4 regions of the Neisseria macacae ATCC 33926 genome follow, and region 1 is predicted to be linked to each of the others. Evidence: predicted binding sites of a transcription regulator. Region 1 holds the regulator's gene; each other region holds the start of a gene.

Region 1 (3,139 bases):
CAAGCTGCGTGCCAGCGGGAGGCTTTGCAGCAGGGGTTCGTTCCAAGCGTGCAGTGCCATGGCGTAGGCGCCCCAGTGGATGGGCATGAAGCGTTTGGGAGCAAGCTGTGCGGCATAGCGGGCGGTTTGCTCGGGGAAGAGGTGATTGTTGGGCCAATGTTCGCTGTATTGCCCGTTTTCGATGAACGCGATATCGAACCCGTTGAATTTTTCGGCGATTTTGTCGAAATGGCTGCCTTGTGCCGAGTCGCCGTGAAAATAGAATTTTTCGCTGCCGTGTTCGATGGCAAAGCTGGACCACAGGGCTTGGTTGTGGTCGGTCAGGGTTCGGGATGAATCGTGGCGGGCAGGTAGTGCGGTGTAGCGGATGCCGTTGCGTTCGGTACTTTGCCACCAATCGAGTTCGGTAATGCGCTCTTGCGGCACGCCCCATTTTTTCAGCAGTACGCCCATGCCGAGTGAGACGATGAAATGGCTGTTGCCTTTTGAATTGAGTGCCTGCACGCTGTCTTTTTCGAGGTGGTCGTAGTGGCTGTGTGAAATCAGGATGACATCGACGGGCGGCAGTTCGTCGATTTCTGCGGGGGCAGGCTGGAAGCGTTTCATGGTGATGGGGATGGGGGAGACGGAATTGCCGAAAACGGGGTCGGTAATGATGGTTTGCCCGCCGATCCGCATCAATAGGGTAGAATGCCCGAACCAGACGAAGCGGCTTTTCCTTTCGGGTGCGGCGAGGAAGGTTTGCCAATCAGGTTTGACGGTAGGCAGAGGTTTGGGCGGGTGCGTTGCCTGCGGGTCGGTCAGGATCTTCCAAAATGCGCCGGTCAGGCCGGTCGGTTTCTGCTGAGGTTCGGGGTTGAAGAAGGTTTGCGTTTTCGGGTCGTAATGGTCGCTTGCGGGGTAAACGGGATGTTGGTCGGGATAGAGCCAGTAGGCGAGCAGGGCGCAGACAGCGGTCAAGGCAATGAGTTTTTTCTTGTGTTTCATAATTGGTTTTTATGAAGAAGGTCGTCTGAAAATTTTTCAGACGACCTTGGATTCTGTTTGAAAATAGTCTCGGTATCCATCAGATGGCGTGCGAACAGCCGGACACCATTTTTTTGAGGGCTTGCGAGTCGAGGATTTTGATGTGCTTGTGTTCGACCGAAATCAAGCCTTCGTGGTGGAACTTGGACAGCGTGCGGCTGACGGTTTCAAGTTTCAGCCCCAAATAGCTGCCGATTTCTTCGCGCGACATCCGCAGGATGAAATCGTTGGCGGCAAATCCGCGCGAGTAAAGGCGTTGGGACAGATTGAGCAAAAACGCCGCCAGACGCTCTTCGGCGCGCATATTGCCCAAAAGCAGCATCACGCCTTGGTCGCGCACGATTTCGCGGCTCATTAATCTGAAAAAATGGCTTCTCAGGCTGGGGATGTTGTGTCCCAGTTCTTCGATGTGGGTAAAGGGCAGCTCACACACTTCGCTGTCTTCCAAAGCCACCGCGTCGCAGCTGTGGACATGGGAGCAAATGCCGTCCATGCCGATGAGTTCGCCGGACATAAAAAAGCCGGTAACCTGATCGCGACCGTCCTGACTGGCAACCGTGGTTTTGAAAAAACCGGCACGGATGGCAAACAGCGACGCGAAAGGCTCACCGGTGCGGAACAGACATTCACCCTTCTTCAAGCGGCGGCTCTGTCGGATGACCGCGTCCAATTGTGCAAACTCATTGGGCAAAAGCCCGACAGGCAGGCAGAGTTCACGCAGCGAACAGGAAGAACACAGGGTTTTCATCTGATGCATAGCATTGTGTGTGGTCATAAAACACCCTTAAAATTAAGGTTTTTATCCTGTCATGATTACGTAAGTTATTGACACATATCAAGACAGGTTTATCATACTGTGGCATTCTACCAAACTATCCGAAAATTGCCTAACATCATTACTCTAATCACGCACACGCCATGAAAGTAATACCGATACAAAATAATCACAATAGAAACAATGACAAGCCTGAGTTCGATCGCGAACTCATCGCCAGCCTTCCTTCCAGCGGTCCGCGCTACACTTCCTACCCGACAGCCGACCGTTTTCATGACGGATTTCGCGAAGCCGAATATATCAATGCCTTGAATCAGCGCGGTATGGGGGCTTTGAACAAGCCCCTTTCGCTTTATATCCACATCCCCTTCTGCAACACCATCTGTTACTACTGCGGCTGCAATAAAATCATCACCAAAGACAAAAGCCGCGCCGATGCCTACATCGAATACCTTGAAAAAGAAATGGAGCTGCTCGCCCCGCATCTGGGCGGACGGCATCAGCTCGCCCAACTGCACTTCGGCGGCGGTACACCGACTTTCTTGAGCGACGACCAAATCGAACGCGTATTCCGCATGATACGCAAACATTTCCAACTTATCCCCGGCGGCGAATACTCCATCGAAATCGACCCGCGCAAAGTCAGCCGCGAAACCGTCCTCATGCTCGGCAAGCTCGGTTTCAACCGCATGAGCGTCGGCATTCAGGACTTTGATCCCAAAGTGCAGGCAGCGGTCAACCGCATCCAAAGCTACGACGAAACCAAAGAAGTCATCGATGCCGCCCGCGAAGCTGGATTTAAATCCGTCAGCGTCGATTTGATTTACGGCCTGCCGCATCAAACCGCCGAAAGCATCAAAACCACCATCGACACTGTCTTGTCGCTCGATCCCGACCGCCTTGCCCTTTATCACTACGCCCATCTGCCGCATATCTTCAAGCCGCAACGCCGCATCGATACCGAAGCCGTTCCCGGCAGCGAAGAAAAACTCGATATGCTGCAATACTGCGTTCAAACCCTGACCGAACGCGGCTACGTCTTCATCGGTATGGACCATTTCGCCAAACCCGATGACGAACTTTCCATCGCCCTCAAAGAAGGCTTCCTCCAGCGCAACTTCCAAGGCTACTCGACCTACGCGGACTGCGATTTGGTCGCCATCGGTGTATCTTCCATCGGCAAAATCGGCAGCACCTACTCCCAAAACGAACGCGACATCGACGCCTACTATGCCGCGCTTGATGCAGGACACCTGCCCATCATGCGTGGCTACCAGCTCAATCAGGACGACCTTTTGCGCCGCAATATCATCCAAGATTTGATGTGCCGCTTCGCCT
Region 2 (3,139 bases), 1.1 Mb from region 1:
CAACCGCGTCGAGGCCATAGACAAATCCCTGTTTAAAGATGAAAACAGCGACATTCTCGGCAAAATCGACCGCCTTAAGCGCGATGCGGTCCGCTTGCGCCGCACGCTTTTGCCCTTGCGCGACGTGTTCTATCAACTTGCCGTGCGCGTCGATTTCACCATTTTCAAAGGCGAGTCCACCGTCTATCTGCGCGACGTGTACGATCACAACATGCAGCTTCTCGAATCGCTCGACGCCTCGCGCGACATGGTGTTGAGCATGATGGACATCTACCTTTCCTTCCAGTCCAACCGCATGAACCAGCAGATGCGCGTCCTGACCGTCATCACCATCATCTTTATGCCGCTGACCGTCATTACCGGCATCTACGGCATGAACTTCGACAACATGCCCGAACTGCATTGGCATTACGGCTATTTTATCGTTTTAGGTTTGATGCTGTGCATCATCGTCGGGCTGCTGATTTTCTTCTCGCGCAGAAAATGGTTATAAACCCATAAAAAAATCCAATTTCCGTATATTCATATATTAAATACAATCAGTAAGGTCGTCTGAAAACCATCCCAACCACTGAACGGCCGCCCATCTAACACAAACATTCATTTTTAAAAGAGGAACACTATGGACCAAACCCGCCAACTCCCTTCACACGAACTCATCATGTCCGAACTGATGATGCCCGACACCGCCAATTTCAGCGGCAACGTCCACGGCGGCGAACTTTTGCGCCTGCTCGACCAAGTCGCTTATTCCTGCGCCAGCCGTTACAGCGGCAACTACTGCGTTACACTGTCTGTCGATAAAGTCCTGTTTAAAGAGCCGATACACGTCGGCGACTTGGTAACCTTCTACGCCAGCGTCAACTACACGGGCAGAACCTCCATGGAAATCGGCATCCGCGTCGAGGCGCAAAACATCCGCACCGGCGAAGTGCGTCATACCAACAGCTGCTACTTCACCATGGTTGCGGTTGAAGACGGCAAACCCGTTCCCGTCCCGCCGTTGGAAATCACCACCGAACGCCAACGCTGCCGCTATGAAAAAGCCAAAAAACGCAAAGCCTTGAGTCTTCAGGCATCGGACGAGGCTTCTTGCGGATGCTGAAAACGGACGGATAAAACGGATTACAAGACAAAGGTCGTCTGAAAACCAGGTTTCAGGTTTTCAGACGACCTTTTTATTTGACGGATAAGGACATTATCGAAACTGCGTCGGTCGAAGCAGTTTCAGACGACCTTCTTCAGTAGGGCAAACCCTTACGCTTCTTCCGCTTTGCTGCGGATAATCAGAAGCGGCAGGTGGCTTTGGCGCATAACGGTTTCGGCGAAGCTGCCCATCAGGAGGTGCATCAGGCCGGTTCGGCCGTGTGTGCCGAGTACCAGCAGGTCGGCGCCGTTTTCATCGGCGTAATCGACCAAATCCTGCGCCATTTCGCGTGCGCCTTTGTTGGCGACCAGCAGGTGTTTGACAATGTTTTCCACGCCGTTTTCGCGGGCGGTTTTTTCAGCGAAGTCCAAAACTTCGTTGCCTTGGGCGACGGCGGCAGCCTCGTAGCTTTCGTGTTGCAGGAATTCGGGGGCGAGCGCCATGTATTCGGCGGGGTTGGCGACGTGTACCAAAGTCAGGCGGGCGTTGTTGACGCTTGCCAACTCGGCGGCGTGTTTCAGGGCGTTGAGGGAAGTTTCGCTGCCGTCAACGGCTACAACCAGATGTTTGTACATAGTTCATTCTCCTTTTGCGCCGCAGGCGGCACTTTGTTTCATGCGGTTGGGAAGGGTCCGATATGAAACGATTATAGACTCTTTCGGGCTGCTGCAACAGCCCGTCTGCTTTCCAGTATAATATGTGTCGCATTCGTCCGCAGCGTTTTGCGTTGATTTTCATTCATTTATTGATATATCACAAGGTTGGGTATGAACGACACCGTTTTTCTTCCTTCGCGCCGTTTCGGCGGTATTGCCAGACTCTATGGAAATGAAGCACTGGCGCGGTTTTCGAGCGCGCACGTCTGCGTGGTCGGCGTGGGCGGGGTAGGCTCTTGGGCGGTGGAGGCTTTGGCGCGGACGGGCATCGGTCGTTTGACCTTGATTGATTTGGACAACGTCGCCGAGTCCAATGTCAACCGCCAGCTTCATGCGCTGACCGACGATTTCGGCAAGGCGAAGGTAACGGCGTTGCGCGAACGCATTGCCCAAATCAATCCGCAATGCGAAGTGGAGGAAATCGAGGATTTTGTGACGGAAGACAATCTGGAAACGCTTTTCAGACGACCTTTCGACTTTGTGATCGACGCGATAGACCAAGTGCGCGTCAAGGCGGCGATGGCGGCTTATTTCGTGCGGCACAATCAGCCGTTTATCCTGAGCGGCGGCGCGGGCGGACAGAAAAATCCGGCGTTGATTCAAACCGCCGATTTGAGCCGCGTTACCCACGACCCGCTGCTTGCCAACCTGCGTTATACCTTGCGCAAACGCTACGGCTTCAGCCGCGATACCAAAGAAAAAATGCGCGTGCCGTGTGTGTTCTCGACTGAAAACATTACGCCGCCGCAATCGGACGAAGCGTGTTCGACCGATACTGCGCCACAAGGTTTGTCCTGCGCGGGCTATGGCGCGAGTATGCTGGTGACGGCTTCTTTTGGGCTGTATTGCGCACAGGCGGCGGTGGAACATATTGCAGGACGGAAATGAGATGAATCGATTTTTTAAAGCCTATTTTATCGCCAGCTTGATTTATGCGGTTGTCTTCGGTTTGCTGATGTACGGTGACGGTTTGCTGTTTTCAGGATCCGAATGTTTTGATATTGCACCTGAAAATGAACAGCGTCTACAGTATTGTTCACGAGCTGCTGAAATGTCGGCTTTTGAGAAAGTGTCTTTGAAGGTTTTCTTCTTTCCGTTTTTATCTGTAATGTTATTGTCCCTACTCAATGCCGGCATTATGAAGTGGACCAAACGCTGTACAACTTCGATGACTCTTGCTTTGCCTATTGTCGAATGGTTGATTGTTTGGTTCGTTTTTTTACTGTGGGAATGGAGTAGTCTGGATAGTTGGATGTCAATAGGAGGACTTCTTTTTTTGGGATTGCCTGTTTATGGCATGGCAGCAGTTCAAGCCCTGAGTGTGTTGCGCTCTTCT
Region 3 (3,139 bases), 580 kb from region 1:
GATGCCTGCGGAAGCGGTCAGGCCGGTTTCCGCAAAAATGGCGGCGCGGATTTCTTTGGCAACTTCGCTGGCGTAAGGGATATTTTTGAAATTATGGGTCACGTCAAGATAGGCCTCGTCGAGCGACAGGGGTTCGATTAAATCAGTATAGCGCCTGAATACGGCATGAATCTGCGCGGAAACCTGACGGTACAAATCGAAATGCGGCGGCACATACACCGCTTGCGGACACAGCCTTTTCGCCGTCGCCACCGACATCGCGGAATGCAGCCCGAACTGCCGCGCCTCATACGATGCGGCGCAAATCACCGAACGCGCGCCCTCCCACGCGACGACCACGGGCAGTCCTTTCAAATGCGGCTGCTCGCGCAGTTCTACCGATGCGTAGAACGCGTCCATGTCGATATGGATGATTTTGCGCTGGGACATTGAAGACGGTTGTGAAGAAAAAAGAGACGGGTATTTTAGCGGAAAACGATAGAGGAAGGTCGTCTGAACGGTATTTGGTTTTCAGACGACCTTTTATCAGGGGGCAAACAGGTTTTAAAGATTTTAAATCTACGCCGTTTCATGCGCCCATTGGGGTAGGGTGGTTTTTTGTTTGCAAAAAGCGAACAGACGCTGCCCATTGCACTTTTCAAACATCAGCTCTACGCCGCTTTGCAAACGCAAAATCAGGGCGGAAGGCGTATCGATTTTGATGAAGTCGATATGGTGTTGCACAAGTTTGGCAATGGCGGAATACAAATCAAGCTTGTCCGCGTGCCTGAAAAACCAAGGGTTTAAGCTCAACCAACGCCCGCCGTTCAGCGAGGTGCCGGGTTGGAAGTCCGCTCGGATTTGAGTCAGGCGGTCGTCTGAAAAATGCAATTCGATATCGCCGTAGAGCCAAATATTCCACCCCTTTTTTACCAAAAGCCCTTTGGGCACGCATTCGGGCGCAGGGAACATTTGCAGGATCATCTCCGCCGTCTGCCCGATCTCCAGATAATCAAATCGGCCTGTGGTCAGAAAGTCGTACATATCGACGGAAATCGGGAAATGGTAGCGCATGGTCGTTTCAGACGAGGTGTGAAATATGGGCTATCTTAGTTCAAAATACAAATGCAATCAATTCTTATTTTTATTTATTTAGCTCGTTAAAAGAAATTTGTCGGCAAGGCTGATTACTCAAGACAATATTAAGATATTGATAATGAGTTTCCCAATACGCAAATTTGCCATATGATTATCCGCGTTTCATCATCATTTATTCAGTTTATCAGCTATGGCATACATTTTTATATTTTTAGTCGGATGCTTCATTTTCATCCTGATTGCCCGCAGAGTACGGCCAGCGCCTGAAATCATTTGGGAAAACGAACCGCTCATCTGCATCAGTCTCGGTAATTTATTGGATAACGAACGGATTTATTTTGGCAAAAACGAGATTTTCATTTGTGAAGGCAGTGAAATCAAAGCACGTCATCCTCTTCAAGATTTGATTTATTTGAGTAGGACGATGATGGCCCTTTTCGGTACTCATGTTTGGCGGCTGGAGTTTAGAGCGGATGGAAGCCAAGTTGCTTATCATTTTTATCCCAAAGCCGACGGATTCGCTATTTTTTATAAACAACTGGTTCAAAATCATCCGCGTACCATTATGGACTGTTGGAGTGAATGGAGGAGATAGGCAGTTTGGGGCTGCGAATGAATAATTTTAGCACTAGGTGCGATTATTCGCGTTGAGTACATAAAAGGTCGTCTGAAACCTGTTTCAGACGACCTTTTATTGTAAAAATCTATAAATTTAATAGATAATAACTAATCTCATATTATCAAATTGGAAAAGATAACCCGCTGATTAGCTTGATATTTAACATAGTTAAATTATGTTAACTAAAACATACGTTATCCAAACCTGATTTCACAATTGATTTAAATCATAATATCTTGTGTCCAAATCTCTAAAATACCCGAAATCATACTAGATATTGATTTTCGAATAACAAACTACAAGAGTCGAGGAACGCAAAATGCCGAAAATCCCTGAGTTGGTTTGTCCAGCCGGCAATCTGCCCGCTTTGAAGACGGCGGTGGACAATGGCGCGGACACGGTTTATATGGGGCTGAAAGATGCGACGAATGCGCGCAACTTTCCGGGGCTGAATTTCGATATGAAATCGGCACAAGAAGGGGTGGCTTATGCCCATGCGCGCGGCCGCAATGTGTTGATGGCCATCAATACTTTTGCCCAGGCGGGGCAAATCGAGCGGTGGCATCGGGCTGTCGATACGGCGGTGCAACTGGGGGCGGACGCGATAATCGTCGCCGACCCTGCGATTATGGCTTATGCCGCCGAGCGTCATCCTGATTTGAGGCTGCACATGTCGGTGCAGGGTTCGGCGACCAATTATGAAGCCATCAATATGATGAAGGAGCTGTTTGGCATCCGCCGCGCCGTGCTGCCGCGCGTTTTAACGGTCGATCAGGTCAAGCATGTGATTGACAATACGGATGTGGAAATCGAAGTGTTCGGTTTCGGCAGCCTGTGCGTGATGGTGGAAGGGCGCTGCATTTTGTCGAGCTATGCGACGGGCGAATCACCGAATATGCAGGGCGTGTGTTCGCCGGCGAAGGCGGTGCGCTGGGAGCAGTTACCCGACCGCATGAACGTGCGGCTGAACCAAGTGTTAATCGACCAATACAAACCGGACGAACCGGCAGGCTATCCGACTTTGTGCAAAGGCCGTTTCGAGGTAAACGACGAGACCTATTACGCGCTGGAAGAGCCGACCAGCCTGAACGTTTTGGAAATGCTGCCCGAACTCATCAAAATCGGCGTGTCCGCCATCAAAATCGAAGGCCGCCAGCGCAGCCCGATGTACACGGCGCAGGTAACCAAATCGCTGCGGCAGGCTTTGGATGCGGCCGCTGCCGATCCGGCGCATTTCAAAGTCAATCCGGTGTGGAACAACGCGCTGAGCAAGGTTTCGGAAGGGCATCAGACGACCTTGGGCGCATACAGCCGTCCGTGGAAATAAGGGGGAGGGAAAATGAATCCGATGAAACTATCGTTGGGGCCGGTTTTGTTTTTCTGGCAGAAGGAAGCGCTGCTGGAATTTTACGCTGCCATGCTGGATGCGCCGGTGGATACCAT
Region 4 (3,139 bases), 1.3 Mb from region 1:
GAGACACCGCGGGAATCTCGGCATCAACCGCTTTGCCACTGATGGCCGTACGGTAAACGTTGTATGCCATGATACACATACCGCTCAGGTACAGCAGGCCGCCGGTGAAACGAATCATGTAGAAAGGCATGGTGCGTTTAACTGACTCTACAAACGAGTAGGTCAAAGTACCGTCCGCATTCAGAGAACCCCACATCATACCTTGCAATACCCCTGCAATCCACATGGAGGCGATATACAGAACCACGCCGATGGTCGCAATCCAGAAATGCGCTTCCACCAATTTGGTGCTGTACATTTCATTTTTACCGAACAGGCGGGGAATCATGTAGTACACGGAACCAATGGTCACGAAGCCCACCCAGCCCAATGCGCCGGCATGAACGTGTGCAACGGTCCAGTCGGTGTAGTGGCTCAAAGCGTTGACGGATTTGATGGACATCATCGGACCTTCGAAGGTGGACATACCGTAGAAGGAGAGGGAGACGATCAAGAATTTCAAGATAGGGTCGGTACGCAGTTTGTCCCATGCGCCGGACAAGGTCATGATACCGTTAATCATACCACCCCAAGAAGGTGCGAACAGAATCAGGGACAACACCATACCCAAGGACTGAGTCCAGTCAGGCAGCGCGGTATAGTGCAAGTGGTGGGAACCTGCCCACATGTAAGTAAAAATCAAAGCCCAGAAGTGGACGACGGACAGGCGGTAAGAGTAAACCGGACGACCTGCCTGTTTCGGCACGAAGTAGTACATCATGCCCAAGAAGCCTGCGGTCAGGAAGAAACCTACGGCATTGTGGCCATACCACCATTGAACCATGGCATCGATTGCGCCCGCATAAACCGGATAGGATTTCATGAAGCCCGCAGGAATGCTCAGGTTATTGACGATGTGCAACAGAGCGACGGCCAAAATGAAACCGCCGTAGAACCAGTTGGCAACGTAGATATGTTTGATTTTACGTTTGGCAATCGTACCGAAGAATACGATGGCGTAAGCAATCCAAACCAAAGCGATCAGGATGTCGATAGGCCATTCCAATTCAGCATACTCTTTAGCTTGGGTATAACCCAAAGGCAGGCTGACGATTGCCGCAACGATAACTGCCTGCCAGCCCCAGAAGGTAAATGCCGGCAGCCAACCGCCGAACAGGCGTGCATTACAGGTACGTTGAACAACGTAGTATGATGTACCCATCAGACCGCAACCGCCGAACGCAAAAATCACCGCATTGGTGTGCAACGGACGCAGGCGGCCGAAGTGGAACCAAGGGCCGACATCTGATAAATCAAGGGACGGGGCAAACAATTGGGCGGCAACGATGACACCGACCAACATGCCCACAATACCCCAAACTACGGTCATGATGGCGAACTGGCGCACCACTTTGTAGTTATAAGTTTGTGTGTCCATGAGAGTCTCCATGAATTATGGGAATAAAAATTTTTTATCTCACTTTGCCGTATGCGTTTTGAACAAACGCAATAAGGGCTAGGTTTAAATTTTTCTAAATTTAACATATAAGACAAGCCTAGCCAAGCGGAATTACATTTCACTCCATCTGGCGGCTTTATCGATTTTTTATATTTTTTACTTTATAATCATATTATTATTTAACAACCTCCCTGGCAGCGCCACTTTATTTTTTCAAGCCTCCCTTTTGAAGGGGACTTTATCGATATAAATCAAACTGCATAATTCGACCTTTTTATTCATAAAATTTAACAAATACATTAATAGTCATGATTAATTACAAAATCACCCCCAACCCGCTCGCCCACGAGTGGCACATCCGCCTAACCTTCCGACAAGAACATGATTTGGAAACAGAAATCAGCCTGCCGAACTGGGTTCCCGGCAGCTATCTGATACGCGACTTCTCCCGCCACATCACCACCATCCGCGCCTTTTGCAACGGAGAATATGCCCATCTGACCCAAGTCAAAAAAAACCGATGGCGCACCGCCCCGCAGTCCGGCGAGTGGGAAATTTACTACACCGTTTACGCCTACGACCTGTCCGTCCGCGGCTCGTTTCTGACTGCCGAACGCGGGTTTTTTGACGGCGCGTGCCTGTTTTTGCAGGTAAACGGACAAGAAAACAGCGCGCACCAAATCGAATTTCCCATCCTGCCGAAAACATGGCGGATTGCCACCACCCTGCCCCAAACCGACGTCCACAGCTTTCAGACGACCTCCTACCACGATTTAATCGACCACCCTGTCGAACTGGGCAACATCGAATTTCTCGATTTCGAAGCCGGCGGCATCCCGCACCGCATCGCCTTGAGCGGCCACTACCCCGATTTCGACCGCGACCGCCTCGTGTCAGACATCCGCACAATCTGCGAAACCGAACTGGCCATGTTCCCCTCCCCTGCCCCGTTCACCCATTACCTCTTCCTGCTCCACGTCGGCGACAACATCTACGGCGGACTGGAACACATCAGCAGCACCGCCCTGCTCGCCGACCGCCACAGCCTGCCGCCGCACGGCATGATCGACGCCAACGATGCCTACACCCAACTGCTCGGACTGTTCTCACACGAATACTTCCACGCCTGGAACGTCAAATCCATCAAACCCGCCGCCTTCGCCCCCTATGACCTCGACCGCGAAAACTACACCGAGCAGCTCTGGGCATTTGAAGGCATCACCTCATACTACGATGACCTCTTCCTCGCCCGAAGCCGCACCATCGCCCCCGAAGCCTACCTGCGCCTGCTCGCCCAAAGCATCACCCGCGTGCAGCAAACCAAAGGTCGTCTGAAACAAAGCCTTGCCGAATCCAGCTTCACCGCTTGGAACAAATTCTACAAACAAGACGAAAACAGCCCCAACGCCATCGTCAGCTACTACCAAAAAGGCGCACTCGCCGCCCTCTGCCTCGACCTCGCCATCCGCAGCAAAAGCAGTGGGCGACACACCCTCGACAGCGTCATGCAGCAACACTACCGCGATTGGCTGGAGACCCGGCAAGGCATCCCCGAAAAACAATGGCAAGCCCGTTGCCAAACGTTTACCGGCCTAGACCTCGAAGACTTTTTTCAGACGACCCTCTACACCACCGCCGACCTGCCCCTCGCCGAACTCCTCGCCACCATAGGCATCGGACTGCAATGGCAGGCACAGCCGC

Evidence for each region. The regulator FNR, encoded in region 1, switches genes on or off when oxygen is low (the NO sensors DNR and NnrR bind a similar motif). The targets are predictions, from matches to a motif close to TTGATNNNNATCAA.
Region 2: a site for FNR is predicted at 1,893-1,906, ahead of MON40_RS05345 (universal stress protein). Genes of this name have one in related genera too.
Region 3: a site for FNR is predicted at 1,913-1,926, ahead of ubiU (ubiquinone anaerobic biosynthesis protein UbiU). Genes of this name have one in related genera too.
Region 4: a site for FNR is predicted at 1,680-1,693, ahead of ccoN (cytochrome-c oxidase, cbb3-type subunit I). Genes of this name have one in related genera too.

Annotation. Positions count from the first base shown of each region.
Region 1 covers NZ_CP094241.1:2,181,358-2,184,496, reverse strand. Annotated here, with positions in the region: gene MON40_RS10495 (MBL fold metallo-hydrolase) at 1-987, opposite strand, end outside; gene fnr (fumarate/nitrate reduction transcriptional regulator Fnr) at 1,067-1,801, opposite strand; gene hemN (oxygen-independent coproporphyrinogen III oxidase) at 1,945-3,139, shown strand, end outside.
Region 2 covers NZ_CP094241.1:1,106,539-1,109,677, forward strand. Annotated here, with positions in the region: gene corA (magnesium/cobalt transporter CorA) at 1-493, shown strand, start outside; gene MON40_RS05340 (acyl-CoA thioesterase) at 623-1,105, shown strand; gene MON40_RS05345 (universal stress protein) at 1,258-1,722, opposite strand; gene MON40_RS05350 (tRNA threonylcarbamoyladenosine dehydratase) at 1,915-2,691, shown strand; gene MON40_RS05355 (hypothetical protein) at 2,693-3,139, shown strand, end outside.
Region 3 covers NZ_CP094241.1:1,598,686-1,601,824, reverse strand. Annotated here, with positions in the region: gene dinB (DNA polymerase IV) at 1-429, opposite strand, end outside; gene MON40_RS07780 (hypothetical protein) at 559-1,053, opposite strand; gene MON40_RS07775 (hypothetical protein) at 1,268-1,672, shown strand; gene ubiU (ubiquinone anaerobic biosynthesis protein UbiU) at 2,016-3,023, shown strand; gene MON40_RS07765 (U32 family peptidase) at 3,036-3,139, shown strand, end outside.
Region 4 covers NZ_CP094241.1:643,523-646,661, reverse strand. Annotated here, with positions in the region: gene ccoN (cytochrome-c oxidase, cbb3-type subunit I) at 1-1,417, opposite strand, end outside; gene MON40_RS03045 (M61 family metallopeptidase) at 1,747-3,139, shown strand, end outside.